DNA from 3 places in the Psychrobacillus sp. AK 1817 genome. Region 1 is predicted to be linked to each of the others. Evidence: a T-box and tRNA genes for the amino acid it is inferred to sense, from the RefSeq annotation. Region 1 holds a T-box; the other regions hold tRNA genes.
The links. The T-box of region 1 lies ahead of leuS (leucine--tRNA ligase). A T-box ahead of a tRNA ligase gene usually reads a tRNA of that ligase, here a tRNA-Leu.

Region 1 (7,846 bases):
TTACTATAAGGGGAAATATAGATATTACCCGACCATTACAGATTTAAAAGGTATCCTTGAAGAAATTATTAGTTGTAATTCAACAACTAATTGTCTTAGAGTGACACCATTCTATATCAATGAAGAACTGAATCACCAAATAGAATTTGAGGAATATATGTTTTATATAGAATGCAGAGATTGGTTTGATGAAAAGGACCAAGAGATGCACATCTTAGATTGTCTAGATTCAGTAGATACCCCTAGAGTACTTAATGATATGAATCTAGGTGCCATACTATATCCATTATGCAAACATAACGATATTGTTTCATATCAAAAGGCACTTAAAGTATATAAGGACTCTTTAAGAGAAATTCTACTCAAGATGATGAAAATAGCAAAATCTGAAATGAAATTAAAAGAAAAGCATTTGCCATTTGGATATTTTTGCTTTGAAATTCAAAGTGACTGAGTTGTTTTTTTCTTCAACAAAATAAATAGGTGAAGTTATAGAAGGAAAAATATTAAAAACGACAGGAAGGTTATTTAATGAAAGATGTAATAGGACTAATACATACAAGGAAAACCGGCGTTAATGAATCAGACATAAAGGAAACGGAAGATAAGCTAGGTGCAGTCTTCCCAGAACAATATAAGGAACTTTTCAAGTTAATCAATAATGCAGAAGTAGGTGAATGGACACTTTTTCCTATCAAAGACCAGAGAAACCCTAAAAAGACTTGGGATGATATTGTTAGACAAAACACTGAGGTCAAGGAAGATATGTCAAAAGAGCTTATAGCAATTGGTGATGATGGTTCGGGAGATAAATTATGTTTTAAAATTAATAATGGAAGAATGGAGAATGAGATTTATATATGGTATCACGAAGACGCAGAACTTGAAGAATATGCCTCTAATTTGAAAGAATTTATTATTTTAATTTCAGAAAAAAAGACCAAGGATGACTTTGATGATGCATAAATTTAGACACTTCAATAACTTATTATGTTTCTAATAACAGTTCAGGTTAAAATAAAGGTATGTTCCTTCTTATATAGAATTGTAATTACAAACAATATTAAGGAGGGACCTCAATGCCCAGCTCATTTTCAATGTTTTTAGATTCTTATTTGGATGTTTGGAGAGATTCATCTTTAACAGGCATGAAAAACTTAATATCACAAGAGTATAAAGCTAGAGAAATAACAGATGGAAATATAGTTGACTTTGGTTATGAAGAATCATTAAATGGATGGGAACAAGGTTTTAAATTTGCAAAAGAAAATAATGCAGAGTGGATGATAAATGTAATTACAGTTCTTCCTTTAAGAGATGACGAAACTATGGCTATTTTATCTGCTACTTTGGTTATTCAAGGTAAGAGATTAGACACAGCAAATTTGTTCTTTCAAACGTTCCAAAAAAATAGCAAGAACGAATGGAATTTAGTCAGAAGTTATATAGAAGCAGGAGTTACTAATGTTAGTACATTTATTAACACAAAAACAAATTTGAATAAAAACAATATAGGAGGAAGCTTATATGACAAGTAAGGAGTATTCACCAGAGCAACGTGAGGAACTATTTGAAACTTTGAAAGACCGTTTTGAGAAAAATATGAACCGCCATATGGGACTTGATTGGGTTAAAGTACAAGCTAAGCTTGAAACTAACACTGATAAACTGTGGTCGCTCCACGAAATGGAAATAACTGGCGGTGAACCTGATGTTGTTGGATATGATAAAACGACAGCCGAATTCATTTTTTATGATTGTTCAGCGGAAACTCCTAAGGGTCGCAGAAGCGTTTGTTATGACCGTGAAGCACTTGAGTCAAGGAAAAAACACAAACCAGAGAATAGCGTTCTTGATATGGCAACTGATATGGGTATTGAGCTTTTAACGGAGGAACAATACCGAGAACTGCAGAAGCTTGGAGAATTCGATTTGAAAACGTCTAGCTGGGTGCAAACACCTGATAATATTAGAAAATTCGGTGGGGCCATCTTTTGTGATCGTCGCTACGATACTGTATTTATGTACCACAATGGAGCAGATTCTTATTATGCTGCACGGGGCTTCCGTGGCTCGTTAAGAGTTTAAATTTTGACATAAGCAGCTCTTTTTTCTTGTTCAACTATAGTTGATAAATCTCTATTATTCGGCTTGTTAAATATATTACCCCAAAAATCAAAACCTTTTACTCCAATGGACTTTAAAATGGAGTAAGAGGTTTTTGTTAATTAATGCCAATTTAAATGTGGGTCTTCAACTAAGTATCTAATTTTTATAATCCCTTCAAATGTAAAGTCAGCACCATGAAAAGAAGTATCGATACATAATGATAAGTATCTATCTAAAGGCTATGCAAAGATAAATGCAGTAGTTTTTTTACTTGACAAAAGTCGAAGAAAGAGGTAGGTTATATTAGCTTTAGAAATTATATTAAAATTATTTTCCCCTAAATATAATATTTAATTTAAATCTTGAAATACTAGACTTATAGGAAGGTGATCAAATGGAAATTTTAAATAATAACAAGACTACCTTTTTAAACAAGTTTAGTAGTCTGTTTATTTTAGCCGTTTTCATGTTATGGATTAAAACATATATCACGCAAGTAACTCAGTTTAACTTAGGAGTAGAAGGACTCCTTCAACAATTCCTTTTATTTATAAATCCGCTGGGCTCTGCCTTGCTATTTCTTGGATTTTCTTTTGCTTTCAAAGGTCGAGGAAGATACACATTACTTGCTGTTATTTATGCTTTAATGTCCTTTCTTTTATATGCAAATGTAGTTTATTATAGATTTTTTAGTGACTTTATTACATTACCAACGATTACTCAAACGCAGAATTTTGGAGACTTAGGTGGCAGTGTTGTTTCTTTATTAAAACCCTACGATATCATGTTCTTTGTCGATGTATTTTTGTTGATTTACCTATGTGTGTCTAAAAAAATACAAAAAAATAATAGTAGAGTTGGATATAAGAAAGCAATTGCTGGGCTTGCTTTTGTAATAGGAATATTTGCATTAAATTTAGGATTAGCTAACTATGATCGTCCACAGTTATTAACTCGTGGTTTTGATAGAAACTATATTGTTAAGTATTTAGGAATGTATAACTATACTATTTATGACGCTACTGAAACTATAAAGGCATCTTCACAGAGGGCTTTAGCTGATAGCGATGATATGACAGAAGTTATTAACTATACAAAATCTATCTCTGCGGAACCTAACCCAGAATATTTTGGCGCTGCGAAGGACATGAACGTCATCTATATCCATTTGGAGTCATTCCAAAACTTTTTAATGAACTATAAATTAAACGGTGAAGAAGTTACACCATTCTTAAATTCATTAATAAAAGATCCGAATACACTATATTTTGATAATTTCTTCCATGAAACAGCACAAGGTAAAACTTCGGATGCTGAATTCATGCTTGAAAACTCATTATTTGGTTTACCGCAAGGATCTGCATTTATTACAAAAGGTCAGAATACTTATCAATCAGCTCCAGCGATTTTAAAAGAGGATGGTTATACATCTGCTGTATTCCACGGCAATAACGGCACTTTCTGGAATCGTAATGAGATTTATAAATCATTCGGCTATGAGCATTTCTTTGATGCCAATTATTATGACACAACTTCTAAAGAAGATATGGCTGAATATGGATTATTGGACAAGCCATTCTTTGAACAATCATTAGAATATGTAAAAACTTTACCTCAACCTTTCTATGCTAAATTTATTACGGTTGGGAATCATTATCCATATAAAATGAATCAAAACTTAACAACAATTGATAAAGCAGATACTGGTGATGCAAGTGTAGATGATTATTTCCAAACTGCTCGTTATGCTGATGAAGCAATTGAACAGTTCATTGGTGAATTACAAAACTCCGGCTTATATGATAACAGTATGCTTGTTTTTTATGGTGATCATTATGGTATTTCTGAAAATCATAATAAAGCCATGGAACAAATCATTGGAAAAGAAATTACTCCTTACGAAAGTACTAATTTACAACGGGTACCTTTAATTATTCACGTTCCTGGGATGCAGGGTGGAGTCAATCATACTTACGGAGGGCAAATAGACCTTCTTCCAACCTTATTACACTTACTTGGAATTGATTCACAAGATTATGTTCAATTTGGGACAGACATATTATCAAAAGAACATAACGATATAGTTCCATTCAGAAATGGTGATTATGTCAGCCCTACTATCTATTCAATTGATGAAAAATTTTATGATGCAACAACTGGTTTACCACTTGTTGATGATAATCAAATTCAAAAAGCGAATGAGTATAAGAAAAGAGTAGAAAACAGGTTGCATTTATCTGATAAAGTTGTAAATGGTGACTTATTGAGATTTTACACACCGGCAGGCTTTACTAAGGTTAATCCTTCCCAATATAATTATAATAAGGACGTAACAGAAAAAGCTGACAACGAAAAATAATAGATTTATTTAATATAATTTAATCCGATTAAAGAACAAATTCTCCAAGTGGAATTTGTTCTTTTTTTTATTCTAAAAAAATGTAATAAGAATTTTGTTACCAAAAGAAGCATTTTTAAGATTTGATATACTGTCTCGAGATGAATATATACCGTAAATAATCAAAAAGGTTTGCGGAGTAGTCCGATATTTGAGAATATAATAGGGTAGGCTGTATTTTTTGAAAGGGGATAGGGATATGAAACCGATTTATAGTTCAGCAAAAGAAGCTGTCGCAGGTATTGAAGACGGCATGACGTTAATGGTAGGCGGATTTGGATTAGTAGGTATTCCAGAGCAGCTAATTTTAGCGTTAGTTGATAAAGGGGTAAAGGATTTAACCGTAATTTCCAATAACTGTGGCGTAGATGACTGGGGCCTAGGCCTTTTACTAAAAAATAAACAGATTAAAAAAATGATAGGCTCCTATGTAGGTGAAAATAAAGAGTTTGAAAGACAAGTAATTTCAGGAGAGATTGAAGTTGAGCTCACTCCACAAGGTACTTTAGCGGAAAAAATTCGTGCCGGAGGGGCAGGAATTCCTGCATTTTTTACTCCAGCAGGTGTAGGTACAGTAGTTGCAGAGGGTAAAGAGGTACGTATTTATGACGGTAAGGAATATGTTCTTGAAGAAGCCCTTAGAGCAGATTATGCCTTGATTCGGGCGGCTAAGGCAGATAAGTTTGGTAACCTAATATACAACAAAACAGCTCAAAACTTCAATCCAATGATGGCTGCTGCTGGTTTGGTGACGATAGCAGAAGTAGAGGAAATCGTAGAGACAGGCGATTTAGATCCAGCCCAAATACATACACCAAGTATTTATGTCCAAGGTCTGTTCCAAGCAGAGCAGGAAAAAAGAATCGAACGTCTAACGACACGTTCATAAGGGGGAGATTCGGATGAATACACGTGAAAAAATTGCGAGAAGAGCAGAAAAAGAAATTGAAAATGGGAACTATGTAAATCTAGGGATTGGAATTCCTACCTTGGTTGCCAACTTTATATCTCCAGATAAGACAGTGGTGCTTCAATCAGAGAATGGACTTTTAGGCATAGGGCCATATCCAACGGAGCAAGAAGTGGATCCAGACCTTATCAATGCTGGTAAGGAAACAGTTACTACAATACCAGGGTCATCCTTCTTCTCAAGTGCTGAATCCTTTGCGATGATACGCGGAGGACATGTAGATGTTGCTATTTTAGGGGCAATGGAGGTATCCGAAAAGGGAGATTTAGCTAACTGGATGATCCCAGGTAAGATGATTAAAGGAATGGGAGGAGCGATGGATCTTGTACATGGTGCCAAGAAAATAATTGTTATTATGGACCATTGTGCGAAGGACGGCTCCGCAAAGATTAAAAAAGAATGTGCCTTGCCTCTAACTGGTAAGGCAGTTGTGAATAAAATAATAACAGAACGGGCAATGATTGAAGTAACTGAAGATGGCCTAGAGTTAAAAGAGGTATTTGAAGGGTATTCTGTTCAAGATATTATCGATGCTACTGAAGCTGGTTTAATCATCAAAGATGTAAAAGAGAATGTAGCGATTTAATTTCTCATAATATAAAATTTTTGATGAGAGTACATCTTGTGTTTTCCTTCAATATCCATTAGAATAAATGCATTACATTGAATAACAATCGACTAAGAAAAGGAATAGTAAATAACACTCGTTTCTGAAGAGAGCTAACATCTGGTGCAAGTTAGTGTAACGAATTATTGAACTCGCCTTTGAGTCTGTATAAGTGAACGATTAGTAGCTTATACCGTTTTCCGCGTTAAGGAAACAAGTTGAGTGATAATTTTTTCACTAATTTGGGTGGTACCGCGTGAGTATATCTCTCGTCCCTTAGTTTTTTAAGGGGCGAGTTTTTTTATTTGGCGCTGTTATCTTTTGGGGTTTTAAACCAATGATAGTTAGAAAGCGCCATTAACTGAAGGAGGAAGAAAGATGAGCTTTAATCATGAAGCAATTGAGCAAAAGTGGCAAAGTTATTGGAAAGAAAACAAGACATATAAAATGATTGATGATCCTTCCAAACCAAAATTTTATGCATTAGATATGTTCCCATATCCATCAGGAGTAGGTCTACACGTGGGCCATCCACTTGGATATATTGCAACAGATATTCTAAGTGCATTTAAACGTAAACAAGGCTACAATGTACTTCACCCAATGGGATGGGATGCATTCGGTCTTCCTGCAGAGCAGTATGCAATTGATACAGGTAATGATCCTGCAGAATTTACTGCAAAAAATATTGCGACGTTCAAACGTCAAATGATGGATCTTGGCTTTTCTTATGATTGGGATAGAGAAATCAATACAACCGATCCTTCCTATTACAAATGGACACAATGGATCTTCATCCAGCTTTATAAAAAGGGCTTAGCTTACGTGGATGAAGTGCCAGTAAATTGGTGTCCAGCATTAGGTACAGTTCTAGCGAATGAAGAGGTAATTGATGGCTTATCGGAACGTGGTGGGCATCCAGTAGAGCGTAGACCAATGCGTCAATGGGTTCTTCGCATTACGGCTTATGCAGATAGATTGTTGGAGGATTTAGATGATTTAGATTGGCCAGAGAGCTTGAAAGAAATGCAACGTAACTGGATTGGCCGTTCTGAAGGAGCAGAGCTAACGTTTGAAGTTGCAGGAACAAAGGAATCCTTCCAAGCATTTACGACTCGTCCAGATACTATTTTTGGCGCAACATATGCAGTATTGGCACCAGAGCATAAATTAGTGGATGCTATTACAACTCCAGAGCAGCAGGAAGCAGTTCAAGCTTATAAAGATCAAGTAAAATTGAAAAGTGATTTAGAGCGTACAGATCTTGCCAAACATAAAACTGGAGTGTTTACAGGAGCCTATGCCATCAATCCAGTTAGTGGTGAAAAAATGCCAATCTGGATCGCAGACTATGTTTTAGCAACATATGGAACAGGTGCTATCATGGCAGTTCCTGCACATGATGAGCGTGACTATGAGTTTGCTAAGCAATTCGATCTTCCGATTGTAGAAGTTGTTTCGGGTGGAAGCATTGAAGAAGCTGCTTACACAGAGGATGGCATACTTGTTAATTCGGATTTCTTAAATGGTCTTAACAAAGAAGAAGCAATCGCTAAAGCAATTGAATGGTTTGAAGCGAATGGAAAAGGCGAGAAGAAAATTACTTATCGTTTACGTGACTGGTTGTTCAGCCGTCAGCGTTATTGGGGAGAACCAATTCCGATTATCCATTGGGAAGATGGAACTTCAACACCTGTAGATGAATCAGAGCTTCCACTTATGCTACCTGTTACTACTGATATCAAGCCAAGTGGTACAGGTG
Region 2 (7,846 bases), 1.5 Mb from region 1:
TGGACGTGCATAACCAACAGCACGCTTACCCTATCCTACTGCGTCCCCCATCACTCAAACGGTGGGGTGGTGGTACAGGAATATCAACCTGTTGTCCATCGTCTACGCCTATCGGCCTCGACTTAGGTCCCGACTAACCCTGAGCGGACGAGCCTTCCTCAGGAAACCTTAGTCATACGGTGGATGGGATTCTCACCCATCTTTCGCTACTCATACCGGCATTCTCACTTCTAAGCGCTCCACCAGTCCTTCCGGTCTGACTTCAACGCCCTTAGAACGCTCTCCTACCACTGATACCAAAGGTATCAATCCACAGCTTCGGTGATTTGTTTAGCCCCGATACATTTTCGGCGCAGCGTCACTCGACCAGTGAGCTATTACGCACTCTTTAAATGATGGCTGCTTCTAAGCCAACATCCTGGTTGTCTAAGCAACGCCACATCCTTTTCCACTTAACAAATACTTTGGGACCTTAGCTGGTGGTCTGGGCTGTTTCCCTCTTGACTACGGATCTTATCACTCGCAGTCTGACTCCCAAACATAAATCATTGGCATTCGGAGTTTGTCTGAATTCGGTAACCCGGGATGGGCCCCTAGTCCAAACAGTGCTCTACCTCCAAGATTCTAACGTTTGAGGCTAGCCCTAAAGCTATTTCGGAGAGAACCAGCTATCTCCAGGTTCGATTGGAATTTCTCCGCTACCCACACCTCATCCCCGCACTTTTCAACGTGCGTGGGTTCGGACCTCCAGTAAGTGTTACCTTACCTTCATCCTGGACATGGGTAGATCACCTGGTTTCGGGTCTACGACCACATACTCATTCGCCCTATTCAGACTCGCTTTCGCTGCGGCTCCGTCTTCTCAACTTAACCTCGCATGTAATCGTAACTCGCCGGTTCATTCTACAAAAGGCACGCCATCACCCGTTAACGGGCTTTGACTATTTGTAGGCACACGGTTTCAGGGTCTATTTCACTCCCCTTCCGGGGTGCTTTTCACCTTTCCCTCACGGTACTGGTTCACTATCGGTCACTAGGTAGTATTTAGCCTTGGGAGATGGTCCTCCCGGATTCCGACGGAATTTCACGTGTTCCGCCGTACTCAGGATACACTCTGGAGGGAATGAATTTTGGACTACGGGGCTTTTACCCTATCCTGCGGACCTTTCCAGGTCGCTTCATCTAACTCATTCTTTTGTAACTCCGTATAGAGTGTCCTACAACCCCAAGAGGCAAGCCTCTTGGTTTGGGCTCTTCCCGTTTCGCTCGCCGCTACTCAGGGAATCGAATTTTCTTTCTCTTCCTCCAGGTACTTAGATGTTTCAGTTCCCTGGGTGTGTCTCAGATGCGCTATGTATTCACGCAAATGTACTGCCCCATTACGGGCAGTGGGTTTCCCCATTCGGAAATCTCCGGATCGAAGCTCACTTACAGCTCCCCGAAGCATATCGGTGTTAGTGCCGTCCTTCGTCGACTCCTAGTGCCAAGGCATCCACCGTGCGCCCTTATTAACTTAACCTAAAAGTTAAAAGTACTACACTTGCGATCACGTAAGTGATCACAATTTGAATATCTTGCGTTTGTTTCTTTTTTTGATGTCGTTTTATCCAGTTTTCAAAGAACAAAATTATTTCGTTGGTGGAGCCTAGCGGGATCGAACCGCTGACCTCCTGCGTGCAAGGCAGGCGCTCTCCCAGCTGAGCTAAGGCCCCGAAATAAAAAAAGGTATGGTGGGCCTAAATGGACTCGAACCATCGACCTCACGCTTATCAGGCGTGCGCTCTAACCAGCTGAGCTATAGGCCCTCTTTGAATTTCCATATCTATTATATGTTAATATACATGAACATTCAAAACTGAACTGCAAAACGTTAAGATACAGATAAAGATCTGTATTCCGAATATATCCTTAGAAAGGAGGTGATCCAGCCGCACCTTCCGATACGGCTACCTTGTTACGACTTCACCCCAATCATCTGTCCCACCTTCGGCGGCTGGCTCCCAAAAGGGTTACCCCACCGACTTCGGGTGTTACAAACTCTCGTGGTGTGACGGGCGGTGTGTACAAGGCCCGGGAACGTATTCACCGTGGCATGCTGATCCACGATTACTAGCGATTCCGGCTTCATGTAGGCGAGTTGCAGCCTACAATCCGAACTGAGAACGGTTTTATGGGATTAGCTCACCCTCGCGGGGTTGCGACCCTCTGTACCGTCCATTGTAGCACGTGTGTAGCCCAGGTCATAAGGGGCATGATGATTTGACGTCATCCCCACCTTCCTCCGGTTTATCACCGGCAGTCACCTTAGAGTGCCCAACTGAATGCTGGCAACTAAGATCAAGGGTTGCGCTCGTTGCGGGACTTAACCCAACATCTCACGACACGAGCTGACGACAACCATGCACCACCTGTCACCGCTGTCCCCGAAGGGAAAAGCCTATCTCTAGGCCGGTCAGCGGGATGTCAAGACCTGGTAAGGTTCTTCGCGTTGCTTCGAATTAAACCACATGCTCCACCGCTTGTGCGGGCCCCCGTCAATTCCTTTGAGTTTCAGTCTTGCGACCGTACTCCCCAGGCGGAGTGCTTAATGCGTTAGCTGCAGCACTAAGGGGCGGAAACCCCCTAACACTTAGCACTCATCGTTTACGGCGTGGACTACCAGGGTATCTAATCCTGTTTGCTCCCCACGCTTTCGCGCCTCAGCGTCAGTTACAGACCAGAAAGCCGCCTTCGCCACTGGTGTTCCTCCAAATCTCTACGCATTTCACCGCTACACTTGGAATTCCGCTTTCCTCTTCTGTACTCAAGTCCCCCAGTTTCCAATGACCCTCCACGGTTGAGCCGTGGGCTTTCACATCAGACTTAAAGGACCGCCTGCGCGCGCTTTACGCCCAATAATTCCGGACAACGCTTGCCACCTACGTATTACCGCGGCTGCTGGCACGTAGTTAGCCGTGGCTTTCTAATGAGGTACCGTCAAGGTACGAGCAGTTACTCTCGTACTTGTTCTTCCCTCACAACAGAGTTTTACGATCCGAAAACCTTCTTCACTCACGCGGCGTTGCTCCATCAGACTTTCGTCCATTGTGGAAGATTCCCTACTGCTGCCTCCCGTAGGAGTCTGGGCCGTGTCTCAGTCCCAGTGTGGCCGATCACCCTCTCAGGTCGGCTACGCATCGTCGCCTTGGTGAGCCGTTACCTCACCAACTAGCTAATGCGCCGCGGGCCCATCCTGTAGTGACAGCCGAGACCGTCTTTTAACATCTCCTCATGTGAGGAAATGGATTATTCGGTATTAGCCCCGGTTTCCCGGAGTTATCCCAATCTACAGGGCAGGTTGCCCACGTGTTACTCACCCGTCCGCCGCTAAATCAGAAGAAGCAAGCTTCTTCATCATTCGCTCGACTTGCATGTATTAGGCACGCCGCCAGCGTTCGTCCTGAGCCAGGATCAAACTCTCCATAATAGAGAACTTAAAAAGCTCATTTTGTTTTGCTGGCATCATCATTAAATGATGTCAAAAATTGTTTTGCGTCAATACAACCGAAGTTGTTTGATGCTATATGTCTTAACGTTTTGCATGTTCAGTTTTCAATGTTCATGGTGGAGCCTAGCGGGATCGAACCGCTGACCTCCTGCGTGCAAGGCAGGCGCTCTCCCAGCTGAGCTAAGGCCCCAATATTATAAATAACTGGTCGGGAAGACAGGATTCGAACCTGCGACCCCTTGGTCCCAAACCAAGTGCTCTACCAAGCTGAGCTACTTCCCGTATATATGGCGCGCCCGGCAGGAGTCGAACCCACAACCTTCTGATCCGTAGTCAGACGCTCTATCCAATTGAGCTACGGGCGCTAATGTTTCATAAAAGTGGTGCCGAGGACCGGAATCGAACCGGTACGGTAGTCACCTACCGCAGGATTTTAAGTCCTGTGCGTCTGCCAGTTCCGCCACCCCGGCACTTTGATGAATCTTTGGAGCGGAAGACGAGGTTCGAACTCGCGACCCCCACCTTGGCAAGGTGGTGTTCTACCACTGAACTACTTCCGCTCGGTTATTAAGTTAAATGGTGCGGGTGAAGGGAGTCGAACCCCCACGCCTTGCGGCGCTAGATCCTAAGTCTAGTGCGTCTGCCAGTTCCGCCACACCCGCATATTTATTTCACAAAAAGTGAATGAGCCATGTAGGATTCGAACCTACGACCCTCTGATTAAAAGTCAGATGCTCTACCAACTGAGCTAATGGCTCGAAAAATGGTGCCGGAGAAAGGACTTGAACCCTCAACCTACTGATTACAAGTCAGTTGCTCTACCAGTTGAGCTACTCCGGCAGGAGTAAAGTTATGGTGGAGGATGACGGGCTCGAACCGCCGACCCTCTGCTTGTAAGGCAGATGCTCTCCCAGCTGAGCTAATCCTCCTGGGTAATATTAATTTCTTATTACAAGCCCAGCGACGTCCTACTCTTGCAGGGGGAGACCCCCAACTACCATCGGCGCTGAAGAGCTTAACTTCCGTGTTCGGTATGGGAACGGGTGTGACCTCTTCGCCATCATCACTAGACTTGAATAATTTAATTGAAAGACAAGTTCTATTATAACAAGTTTGTAGAGTTTTACAAGCCTTATTATCAAAAAAATATTATTCTTTCAAAACTGAATAAACTGACATCATTAGAAACAAACAATTTGGTTAAGTCCTCGATCGATTAGTATTCGTCAGCTGCACGTGTCGCCACGCTTCCACCCCGAACCTATCTACCTCATCGTCTTTGAGGGATCTTACTTACTTGCGTAATGGGAAATCTCATCTTGAGGGGGGCTTCGTGCTTAGATGCTTTCAGCACTTATCCCGTCCACACATAGCTACCCAGCGATGCCCTTGGCAGAACAACTGGTACACCAGCGGTGTGTCCATCCCGGTCCTCTCGTACTAAGGACAGCTCCTCTCAAATTTCCTACGCCCACGACGGATAGGGACCGAACTGTCTCACGACGTTCTGAACCCAGCTCGCGTACCGCTTTAATGGGCGAACAGCCCAACCCTTGGGACCGACTACAGCCCCAGGATGCGATGAGCCGACATCGAGGTGCCAAACCTCCCCGTCGATGTGGACTCTTGGGGGAGATAAGCCTGTTATCCCCGGGTAGCTTTTATCCGTTGAGCGATGGCCCTTCCATGCGGAACCACCGGATCACTAAGCCCGTCTTTCGACCCTGCTCGACTTGTAGGTCTCGCAGTCAAGCTCCCTTCTGCCTTTACACTCTTCGAATGATTTCCAACCATTCTGAGGGAACCTTTGGGCGCCTCCGTTACACTTTAGGAGGCGACCGCCCCAGTCAAACTGCCCGCCTGACACTGTCTCCTACCCGGGTTACGGGTATGGGTTAGAATTTCAATACAACCAGGGTAGTATCCCACCGACGCCTCCTCCGAAGCTGGCGCTCCGGGCTCTAAGGCTCCTACCTATCCTGTACAAGTTGCACCAAAATTCAATATCAAGCTACAGTAAAGCTCCACGGGGTCTTTCCGTCCTGTCGCGGGTAACCTGCATCTTCACAGGTACTATAATTTCACCGAGTCTCTCGTTGAGACAGTGCCCAGATCGTTACGCCTTTCGTGCGGGTCGGAACTTACCCGACAAGGAATTTCGCTACCTTAGGACCGTTATAGTTACGGCCGCCGTTTACTGGGGCTTCAATTCGCACCTTCGCTTGCGCTAAGCACTCCTCTTAACCTTCCAGCACCGGGCAGGCGTCAGCCCCTATACTTCACCTTACGGTTTTGCAGAGACCTGTGTTTTTGCTAAACAGTCGCCTGGGCCTATTCACTGCGGCTCTTCTAGGCTATACACCCAAAAGAGCACCCCTTCTCCCGAAGTTACGGGGTCATTTTGCCGAGTTCCTTAACGAGAGTTCTCTCGCTCACCTTAGGATTCTCTCCTCGACTACCTGTGTCGGTTTGCGGTACGGGCACCTCCCACCTCGTTAGAGGCTTTTCTTGGCAGTGTGAAATCAGGAACTTCGGACTAAGTCCTCGCCATCACAGCTCAATGTTACAGAGTGCGGATTTGCCTACACTCACACCTCACTGCTTGGACGTGCATAACCAACAGCACGCTTACCCTATCCTACTGCGTCCCCCCATCACTCAAACGGTGGGGTGGTGGTACAGGAATATCAACCTGTTGTCCATCGTCTACGCCTATCGGCCTCGACTTAGGTCCCGACTAACCCTGAGCGGACGAGCCTTCCTCAGGAAACCTTAGTCATACGGTGGATGGGATTCTCACCCATCTTTCGCTACTCATACCGGCATTCTCACTTCTAAGCGCTCCACCAGTCCTTCCGGTCTGACTTCAACGCCCTTAGAACGCTCTCCTACCACTGATACCAAAGGTATCAATCCACAGCTTCGGTGATTTGTTTAGCCCCGATACATTTTCGGCGCAGCGTCACTCGACCAGTGAGCTATTACGCACTCTTTAAATGATGGCTGCTTCTAAGCCAACATCCTGGTTGTCTAAGCAACGCCACATCCTTTTCCACTTAACAAATACTTTGGGACCTTAGCTGGTGGTCTGGGCTGTTTCCCTCTTGACTACGGATCTTATCACTCGCAGTCTGACTCCCAAACATAAATCATTGGCATTCGGAGTTTGTCTGAATTCGGTAACCCGGGATGGGCCCCTAGTCCAAACAGTGCTCTACCTCCAAGATTCTAACGTTTGAGGCTAGCCCTAAAGCTATTTCGGAGAGAACCAGCTATCTCCAGGTTCGATTGGAATTTCTCCGCTACCCACACCTCATCCCCGCACTTTTCAACGTGCGTGGGTTCGGACCTCCAGTAAGTGTTACCTTACCTTCATCCTGGACATGGGTAGATCACCTGGTTTCGGGTCTACGACCACATACTCATTCGCCCTATTCAGACTCGCTTTCGCTGCGGCTCCGTCTTCTCAACTTAACCTCGCATGTAATCGTAACTCGCCGGTTCATTCTACAAAAGGCACGCCATCACCCGTTAACGGGCTTTGACTATTTGTAGGCACACGGTTTCAGGGTCTATTTCACTCCCCTTCCGGGGTGCTTTTCACCTTTCCCTCACGGTACTGGTTCACTATCGGTCACTAGGTAGTATTTAGCCTTGGGAGATGGTCCTCCCGGATTCCGACGGAATTTCACGTGTTCCGCCGTACTCAGGATACACTCTGGAGGGAATGAATTTTGGACTACGGGGCTTTTACCCTATCCTGCGGACCTTTCCAGGTCGCTTCATCTAACTCATTCTTTTGTAACTCCGTATAGAGTGTCCTACAACCCCAAGAGGCAAGCCTCTTGGTTTGGGCTCTTCCCGTTTCGCTCGCCGCTACTCAGGGAATCGAATTTTCTTTCTCTTCCTCCAGGTACTTAGATGTTTCAGTTCCCTGGGTGTGTCTCAGATGCGCTATGTATTCACGCAAATGTACTGCCCCATTACGGGCAGTGGGTTTCCCCATTCGGAAATCTCCGGATCGAAGCTCACTTACAGCTCCCCGAAGCATATCGGTGTTAGTGCCGTCCTTCGTCGACTCCTAGTGCCAAGGCATCCACCGTGCGCCCTTATTAACTTAACCTAAAAGTTAAAAGTACTACACTTGCAATCACGTAAGTGATCACAATTTGAATATCTTGCGTTTGTTTCTTTTTTGATGTCGTTTTATCCAGTTTTCAAAGAACAATTTAAATGCTCATCATAAAAATGAACACTCAAAACTGAACTGCAAAACGTTAAGATACAGATAAAGATCTGTATTCCGAATATATCCTTAGAAAGGAGGTGATCCAGCCGCACCTTCCGATACGGCTACCT
Region 3 (7,846 bases), 780 kb from region 1:
GCTTCAGCCTCCGTTAAAGGGGAAAGTTGTTCTAGGAGTGGATCCTGCATACCGGACAGGTTGCAAACTAGCAGTTGTAGACGATACAGGTAAATTACTAGAGGTATCGGCTATTTATCCACATGCACCAAAAATGGATGTGGAAGGCTCGAAAAGAAAGGTACTTTCTTATCTTAAAAAATATCCAATTACTTTAATTGCAATAGGAAATGGTACAGCTTCTCGTGAAACAGAGCAATTTATAGTAGATTGCCTGAAAGAAGTAGAGGGTGAAGTAGCATATGTTATTGTCAACGAAGCAGGTGCTTCTGTTTATTCAGCTTCCGAAACAGCGCGAAATGAGTTTCCAGACCTTCAAGTGGAGCAACGAAGTGCAGTCTCTATTGCCAGAAGACTTCAAGATCCTTTAGCGGAGTTAGTAAAAATAGATCCAAAGGCAGTAGGGGTAGGGCAATACCAGCATGATGTTTCACAAAAAAAACTCTCGGAATCACTTTCTTTTATAGTAGAAACTGCTGTTAACCAGGTAGGGGTCAATGTAAACACAGCGTCAGCCTCCTTACTGCAATATGTTTCTGGTCTTTCTAAAACGGTTGCTGAAAATGTGGTGAATATGCGCAATGAACAAGGGCGCTTTACTTCAAGAGCTCAGCTTAAAAAAATTCCGCGTCTTGGAGCCAAAACATATGAGCAGGCAATTGGTTTCCTGCGTGTACCAGATGCAAAAAATCCTTTTGATGCAACAGGAATTCACCCAGAAAGCTATAAGGCAGCTGAACAGGTCCTAGAAATTGTAGGATTGAAGAAAGGCCAAATAGGTTCTAAGGTAGCAGAAGAAGCATTAAATAACATTTCTATAGAAGAAACTAGTAAGGAATTAGGAATCGGCGAAATTACTTTGAAGGATATTTTAGATGCACTTATTAAGCCTGCACGTGATCCACGCGAAGCTTTCCCACAGCCTATACTAAAGAAAGATGTCTTGAAGTTAGAGGATTTAAAGGCTGGAATGGAGCTTCAAGGAACTGTTCGTAACGTAGTAGACTTTGGAGCCTTTGTAGATATTGGTGTTAAACAGGACGGACTTGTACATATATCCAAGCTTAAAAAAGGATTTGTAAAACATCCCCTAGATGTAGTTTCCCTTGGAGATATCGTTACAGTTTGGGTAGAACAGTTCGATGCTAACAAAGGTAGAATCGCATTAACTATGCTTCCGCCGGAACAACAAGTGTAATAATAAGAGTGTCCAATGATAGAATCATTGGACAAACTCTTTTATTTAGGAGAGGTAATATGACAGATGAACAATTGAGTGAATTAGTAAGTAAAATCTCAAAAGAGATTTTTGGGAAAGAATTTCGACATAAAGCCTGTTTTAATAAAAGACTCCGCAGTACTGGAGGCAGGTATATGTTAAGAACTCATATAATTGAAATAAATCCTCTTGTTCTAGAAAAGCATGGAATGAAAGAATTAATAGGAGTGATCAAGCATGAGTTATGTCATTATCATTTACATATAGAAGCAAAAGGCTACAAACATCGAGATGCAGATTTTCGCCAGCTTCTAAAACAAACAGATTCCCCCAGATTTTGTTCCACTTTAGTAGAGCCTAAAAGGCAACCACGTACTAAAGTTTACATGTATAAATGCTCAAAATGTGGGTTGTTATATAGACGGAAAATTCGAGTAAATACTCACAAATTCAAGTGTGGCAAGTGTTTTGGCGACTTAGTTTTAAGCTCTTCAAAAAAAATATAAGAAATTTGATGAAAAGTGTTGACGTTTGTCCAAACCCTCTCTATAATAGAAAAAGTCGAGTAAAACAAAACGACAAAAATTATTCCGAAGTAGCTCAGTGGTAGAGCAATCGGCTGTTAACCGATCGGTCGTAGGTTCGAGTCCTACCTTCGGAGCCATATAACTTACATAGGCCCCTTGGTCAAGCGGTTAAGACACCGCCCTTTCACGGCGGTAACACGGGTTCGAATCCCGTAGGGGTCACCATTTAAATTTAATAAAACATACATAGGTCCCGTGGTGTAGCGGTTAACATGCCTGCCTGTCACGCAGGAGATCGCCGGTTCGATCCCGGTCGGGACCGCCATGTTGGGGTATAGCCAAGCGGTAAGGCAACGGATTTTGATTCCGTCATGCCCTGGTTCGAATCCAGGTACCCCAGCCATTTCGTTTCGTGAGCCATTAGCTCAGTTGGTAGAGCATCTGACTTTTAATCAGAGGGTCGAAGGTTCGAGTCCTTCATGGCTCATCATTATTACAATAATTGTTGACAGACTCTTGCGAGTGAGTTATAATAGAGTTCGTCCCATTTTATAACTAAGCGGTCGTGGCGGAACGGCAGACGCGCTAGGTTGAGGGCCTAGTGGGGGATAACCCCGTGGAGGTTCAAGTCCTCTCGGCCGCACCAAGCAATGTCTCTTACTAAGCGCCCGTAGCTCAATTGGATAGAGCGTCTGACTACGGATCAGAAGGTTGTGGGTTCGACTCCTGCCGGGCGCGCCAATAAAACAATTATTTAATAAATTATATATGCGGGTGTAGTTTAGTGGTAAAACCTCAGCCTTCCAAGCTGATGATGAGAGTTCGATTCTCTTCACCCGCTCCAATTTAACTATAGCAAAACATGAACATTGAAAACTGAACATGCAAAACGTTAAGACATATAGCATCAAACAACTTCGGTTGTATTGACGCAAAACAATTTTTGACATCATTTAATGATGATGCCAGCAAAACAAAATGAGCTTTTTAAGTTCTCTATTATGGAGAGTTTGATCCTGGCTCAGGACGAACGCTGGCGGCGTGCCTAATACATGCAAGTCGAGCGAATGATGAAGAAGCTTGCTTCTTCTGATTTAGCGGCGGACGGGTGAGTAACACGTGGGCAACCTGCCCTGTAGATTGGGATAACTCCGGGAAACCGGGGCTAATACCGAATAATCCATTACCTCACATGAGGAAATGTTAAAAGACGGTCTCGGCTGTCACTACAGGATGGGCCCGCGGCGCATTAGCTAGTTGGTGAGGTAACGGCTCACCAAGGCGACGATGCGTAGCCGACCTGAGAGGGTGATCGGCCACACTGGGACTGAGACACGGCCCAGACTCCTACGGGAGGCAGCAGTAGGGAATCTTCCACAATGGACGAAAGTCTGATGGAGCAACGCCGCGTGAGTGAAGAAGGTTTTCGGATCGTAAAACTCTGTTGTGAGGGAAGAACAAGTATGAGAGTAACTGCTCGTACCTTGACGGTACCTCATTAGAAAGCCACGGCTAACTACGTGCCAGCAGCCGCGGTAATACGTAGGTGGCAAGCGTTGTCCGGAATTATTGGGCGTAAAGCGCGCGCAGGCGGTCCTTTAAGTCTGATGTGAAAGCCCACGGCTCAACCGTGGAGGGTCATTGGAAACTGGGGGACTTGAGTGCAGAAGAGGAAAGCGGAATTCCAAGTGTAGCGGTGAAATGCGTAGAGATTTGGAGGAACACCAGTGGCGAAGGCGGCTTTCTGGTCTGTAACTGACGCTGAGGCGCGAAAGCGTGGGGAGCAAACAGGATTAGATACCCTGGTAGTCCACGCCGTAAACGATGAGTGCTAAGTGTTAGGGGGTTTCCGCCCCTTAGTGCTGCAGCTAACGCATTAAGCACTCCGCCTGGGGAGTACGGTCGCAAGACTGAAACTCAAAGGAATTGACGGGGGCCCGCACAAGCGGTGGAGCATGTGGTTTAATTCGAAGCAACGCGAAGAACCTTACCAGGTCTTGACATCCCGCTGACCGGCCTAGAGATAGGCTTTTCCCTTCGGGGACAGCGGTGACAGGTGGTGCATGGTTGTCGTCAGCTCGTGTCGTGAGATGTTGGGTTAAGTCCCGCAACGAGCGCAACCCTTGATCTTAGTTGCCAGCATTCAGTTGGGCACTCTAAGGTGACTGCCGGTGATAAACCGGAGGAAGGTGGGGATGACGTCAAATCATCATGCCCCTTATGACCTGGGCTACACACGTGCTACAATGGACGGTACAGAGGGTCGCAACCCCGCGAGGGTGAGCTAATCCCATAAAACCGTTCTCAGTTCGGATTGTAGGCTGCAACTCGCCTACATGAAGCCGGAATCGCTAGTAATCGTGGATCAGCATGCCACGGTGAATACGTTCCCGGGCCTTGTACACACCGCCCGTCACACCACGAGAGTTTGTAACACCCGAAGTCGGTGGGGTAACCCTTTTGGGAGCCAGCCGCCGAAGGTGGGACAGATGATTGGGGTGAAGTCGTAACAAGGTAGCCGTATCGGAAGGTGCGGCTGGATCACCTCCTTTCTAAGGATATATTCGGAATACAGATTTTTATCTGTATCTTAACGTTTTGCAGTTCAGTTTTGAGTGTTCATTTTTATGATGAACATTTATACTTGCTCCTGCGATTACTCGTCGCAAAGGGACAAGCCCTTTGTTCTTTGAAAACTGGATAAAACGACATCAAAAAAAGAAACAAACGCAAGATATTCAAATTGTGATCACTTACGTGATTGCAAGTGTAGTACTTTTAACTTTTAGGTTAAGTTAATAAGGGCGCACGGTGGATGCCTTGGCACTAGGAGTCGACGAAGGACGGCACTAACACCGATATGCTTCGGGGAGCTGTAAGTGAGCTTCGATCCGGAGATTTCCGAATGGGGAAACCCACTGCCCGTAATGGGGCAGTACATTTGCGTGAATACATAGCGCATCTGAGACACACCCAGGGAACTGAAACATCTAAGTACCTGGAGGAAGAGAAAGAAAATTCGATTCCCTGAGTAGCGGCGAGCGAAACGGGAAGAGCCCAAACCAAGAGGCTTGCCTCTTGGGGTTGTAGGACACTCTATACGGAGTTACAAAAGAATGAGTTAGATGAAGCGACCTGGAAAGGTCCGCAGGATAGGGTAAAAGCCCCGTAGTCCAAAATTCATTCCCTCCAGAGTGTATCCTGAGTACGGCGGAACACGTGAAATTCCGTCGGAATCCGGGAGGACCATCTCCCAAGGCTAAATACTACCTAGTGACCGATAGTGAACCAGTACCGTGAGGGAAAGGTGAAAAGCACCCCGGAAGGGGAGTGAAATAGACCCTGAAACCGTGTGCCTACAAATAGTCAAAGCCCGTTAACGGGTGATGGCGTGCCTTTTGTAGAATGAACCGGCGAGTTACGATTACATGCGAGGTTAAGTTGAGAAGACGGAGCCGCAGCGAAAGCGAGTCTGAATAGGGCGAATGAGTATGTGGTCGTAGACCCGAAACCAGGTGATCTACCCATGTCCAGGATGAAGGTAAGGTAACACTTACTGGAGGTCCGAACCCACGCACGTTGAAAAGTGCGGGGATGAGGTGTGGGTAGCGGAGAAATTCCAATCGAACCTGGAGATAGCTGGTTCTCTCCGAAATAGCTTTAGGGCTAGCCTCAAACGTTAGAATCTTGGAGGTAGAGCACTGTTTGGACTAGGGGCCCATCCCGGGTTACCGAATTCAGACAAACTCCGAATGCCAATGATTTATGTTTGGGAGTCAGACTGCGAGTGATAAGATCCGTAGTCAAGAGGGAAACAGCCCAGACCACCAGCTAAGGTCCCAAAGTATTTGTTAAGTGGAAAAGGATGTGGCGTTGCTTAGACAACCAGGATGTTGGCTTAGAAGCAGCCATCATTTAAAGAGTGCGTAATAGCTCACTGGTCGAGTGACGCTGCGCCGAAAATGTATCGGGGCTAAACAAATCACCGAAGCTGTGGATTGATACCTTTGGTATCAGTGGTAGGAGAGCGTTCTAAGGGCGTTGAAGTCAGACCGGAAGGACTGGTGGAGCGCTTAGAAGTGAGAATGCCGGTATGAGTAGCGAAAGATGGGTGAGAATCCCATCCACCGTATGACTAAGGTTTCCTGAGGAAGGCTCGTCCGCTCAGGGTTAGTCGGGACCTAAGTCGAGGCCGATAGGCGTAGACGATGGACAACAGGTTGATATTCCTGTACCACCACCCCACCGTTTGAGTGATGGGGGACGCAGTAGGATAGGGTAAGCGTGCTGTTGGTTATGCACGTCCAAGCAGTGAGGTGTGAGTGTAGGCAAATCCGCACTCTGTAACATTGAGCTGTGATGGCGAGGACTTAGTCCGAAGTTCCTGATTTCACACTGCCAAGAAAAGCCTCTAACGAGGTGGGAGGTGCCCGTACCGCAAACCGACACAGGTAGTCGAGGAGAGAATCCTAAGGTGAGCGAGAGAACTCTCGTTAAGGAACTCGGCAAAATGACCCCGTAACTTCGGGAGAAGGGGTGCTCTTTTGGGTGTATAGCCTAGAAGAGCCGCAGTGAATAGGCCCAGGCGACTGTTTAGCAAAAACACAGGTCTCTGCAAAACCGTAAGGTGAAGTATAGGGGCTGACGCCTGCCCGGTGCTGGAAGGTTAAGAGGAGTGCTTAGCGCAAGCGAAGGTGCGAATTGAAGCCCCAGTAAACGGCGGCCGTAACTATAACGGTCCTAAGGTAGCGAAATTCCTTGTCGGGTAAGTTCCGACCCGCACGAAAGGCGTAACGATCTGGGCACTGTCTCAACGAGAGACTCGGTGAAATTATAGTACCTGTGAAGATGCAGGTTACCCGCGACAGGACGGAAAGACCCCGTGGAGCTTTACTGTAGCTTGATATTGAATTTTGGTGCAACTTGTACAGGATAGGTAGGAGCCTTAGAGCCCGGAGCGCCAGCTTCGGAGGAGGCGTCGGTGGGATACTACCCTGGTTGTATTGAAATTCTAACCCATACCCGTAACCCGGGTAGGAGACAGTGTCAGGCGGGCAGTTTGACTGGGGCGGTCGCCTCCTAAAGTGTAACGGAGGCGCCCAAAGGTTCCCTCAGAATGGTTGGAAATCATTCGAAGAGTGTAAAGGCAGAAGGGAGCTTGACTGCGAGACCTACAAGTCGAGCAGGGTCGAAAGACGGGCTTAGTGATCCGGTGGTTCCGCATGGAAGGGCCATCGCTCAACGGATAAAAGCTACCCCGGGGATAACAGGCTTATCTCCCCCAAGAGTCCACATCGACGGGGAGGTTTGGCACCTCGATGTCGGCTCATCGCATCCTGGGGCTGTAGTCGGTCCCAAGGGTTGGGCTGTTCGCCCATTAAAGCGGTACGCGAGCTGGGTTCAGAACGTCGTGAGACAGTTCGGTCCCTATCCGTCGTGGGCGTAGGAAATTTGAGAGGAGCTGTCCTTAGTACGAGAGGACCGGGATGGACACACCGCTGGTGTACCAGTTGTTCTGCCAAGGGCATCGCTGGGTAGCTATGTGTGGACGGGATAAGTGCTGAAAGCATCTAAGCACGAAGCCCCCCTCAAGATGAGATTTCCCATTACGCAAGTAAGTAAGATCCCTCAAAGACGATGAGGTAGATAGGTTCGGGGTGGAAGCGTGGCGACACGTGCAGCTGACGAATACTAATCGATCGAGGACTTAACCAAATTGTTTGTTTCCATTAATGATGTCTTTTATCCAGTTTTGAGTGAACAACTCAGTAGGGTTTCAAAACACAAGTAGTGCTAGGAAACGAGTGAGCGAAGGAAGGAACGTACTTACGTACGTGACTGACTGAACGAGCGAAGTTGACAACGCAATGCGCAGTGGATTGAAAGCCGACAAGTCTAGTGATGATGGCGAAGAGGTCACACCCGTTCCCATACCGAACACGGAAGTTAAGCTCTTCAGCGCCGATGGTAGTTGGGGGTCTCCCCCTGCAAGAGTAGGACGTCGCTGGGCACTATAGGAAGTCGTTACCGAGAAATCGGTGACGGCTTTTTTGTTTGTTCT

Region 2: it has a tRNA-Leu gene. The T-box ahead of leuS (leucine--tRNA ligase) is inferred to sense a tRNA for this amino acid. The anticodon was not compared.
Region 3: it has a tRNA-Leu gene. The T-box ahead of leuS (leucine--tRNA ligase) is inferred to sense a tRNA for this amino acid. The anticodon was not compared.

Annotation. Positions count from the first base shown of each region.
Region 1 covers NZ_CP031739.1:3,831,774-3,839,619, forward strand. Annotated here, with positions in the region: gene D0S48_RS19245 (hypothetical protein) at 1-454, shown strand, start outside; gene D0S48_RS19250 (SMI1/KNR4 family protein) at 532-966, shown strand; gene D0S48_RS19255 (flavoprotein) at 1,080-1,538, shown strand; gene D0S48_RS19260 (DUF4256 domain-containing protein) at 1,528-2,088, shown strand; gene D0S48_RS19265 (lipoteichoic acid synthase) at 2,504-4,468, shown strand; gene D0S48_RS19270 (CoA transferase subunit A) at 4,707-5,396, shown strand; gene D0S48_RS19275 (3-oxoacid CoA-transferase subunit B) at 5,410-6,063, shown strand; T-box leader at 6,149-6,364, shown strand; gene leuS (leucine--tRNA ligase) at 6,463-7,846, shown strand, end outside.
Region 2 covers NZ_CP031739.1:2,378,269-2,386,114, forward strand. Annotated here, with positions in the region: rRNA gene D0S48_RS11760 (23S ribosomal RNA) at 1-1,519, opposite strand, end outside; tRNA gene D0S48_RS11765 (tRNA-Ala) at 1,637-1,712, opposite strand; tRNA gene D0S48_RS11770 (tRNA-Ile) at 1,729-1,805, opposite strand; rRNA gene D0S48_RS11775 (16S ribosomal RNA) at 1,913-3,466, opposite strand; tRNA gene D0S48_RS11780 (tRNA-Ala) at 3,602-3,677, opposite strand; tRNA gene D0S48_RS11785 (tRNA-Pro) at 3,693-3,769, opposite strand; tRNA gene D0S48_RS11790 (tRNA-Arg) at 3,776-3,852, opposite strand; tRNA gene D0S48_RS11795 (tRNA-Leu) at 3,869-3,957, opposite strand; tRNA gene D0S48_RS11800 (tRNA-Gly) at 3,973-4,047, opposite strand; tRNA gene D0S48_RS11805 (tRNA-Leu) at 4,065-4,149, opposite strand; tRNA gene D0S48_RS11810 (tRNA-Lys) at 4,173-4,245, opposite strand; tRNA gene D0S48_RS11815 (tRNA-Thr) at 4,252-4,327, opposite strand; tRNA gene D0S48_RS11820 (tRNA-Val) at 4,341-4,416, opposite strand; rRNA gene rrf (5S ribosomal RNA) at 4,443-4,558, opposite strand; rRNA gene D0S48_RS11830 (23S ribosomal RNA) at 4,684-7,610, opposite strand; rRNA gene D0S48_RS11835 (16S ribosomal RNA) at 7,807-7,846, opposite strand, start outside.
Region 3 covers NZ_CP031739.1:3,051,221-3,059,066, forward strand. Annotated here, with positions in the region: gene D0S48_RS15260 (Tex family protein) at 1-1,237, shown strand, start outside; gene D0S48_RS15265 (SprT family protein) at 1,297-1,764, shown strand; tRNA gene D0S48_RS15270 (tRNA-Asn) at 1,848-1,922, shown strand; tRNA gene D0S48_RS15275 (tRNA-Glu) at 1,936-2,010, shown strand; tRNA gene D0S48_RS15280 (tRNA-Asp) at 2,035-2,110, shown strand; tRNA gene D0S48_RS15285 (tRNA-Gln) at 2,114-2,188, shown strand; tRNA gene D0S48_RS15290 (tRNA-Lys) at 2,200-2,272, shown strand; tRNA gene D0S48_RS15295 (tRNA-Leu) at 2,345-2,431, shown strand; tRNA gene D0S48_RS15300 (tRNA-Arg) at 2,450-2,526, shown strand; tRNA gene D0S48_RS15305 (tRNA-Gly) at 2,556-2,629, shown strand; rRNA gene D0S48_RS15310 (16S ribosomal RNA) at 2,784-4,337, shown strand; rRNA gene D0S48_RS15315 (23S ribosomal RNA) at 4,574-7,500, shown strand; rRNA gene rrf (5S ribosomal RNA) at 7,680-7,795, shown strand.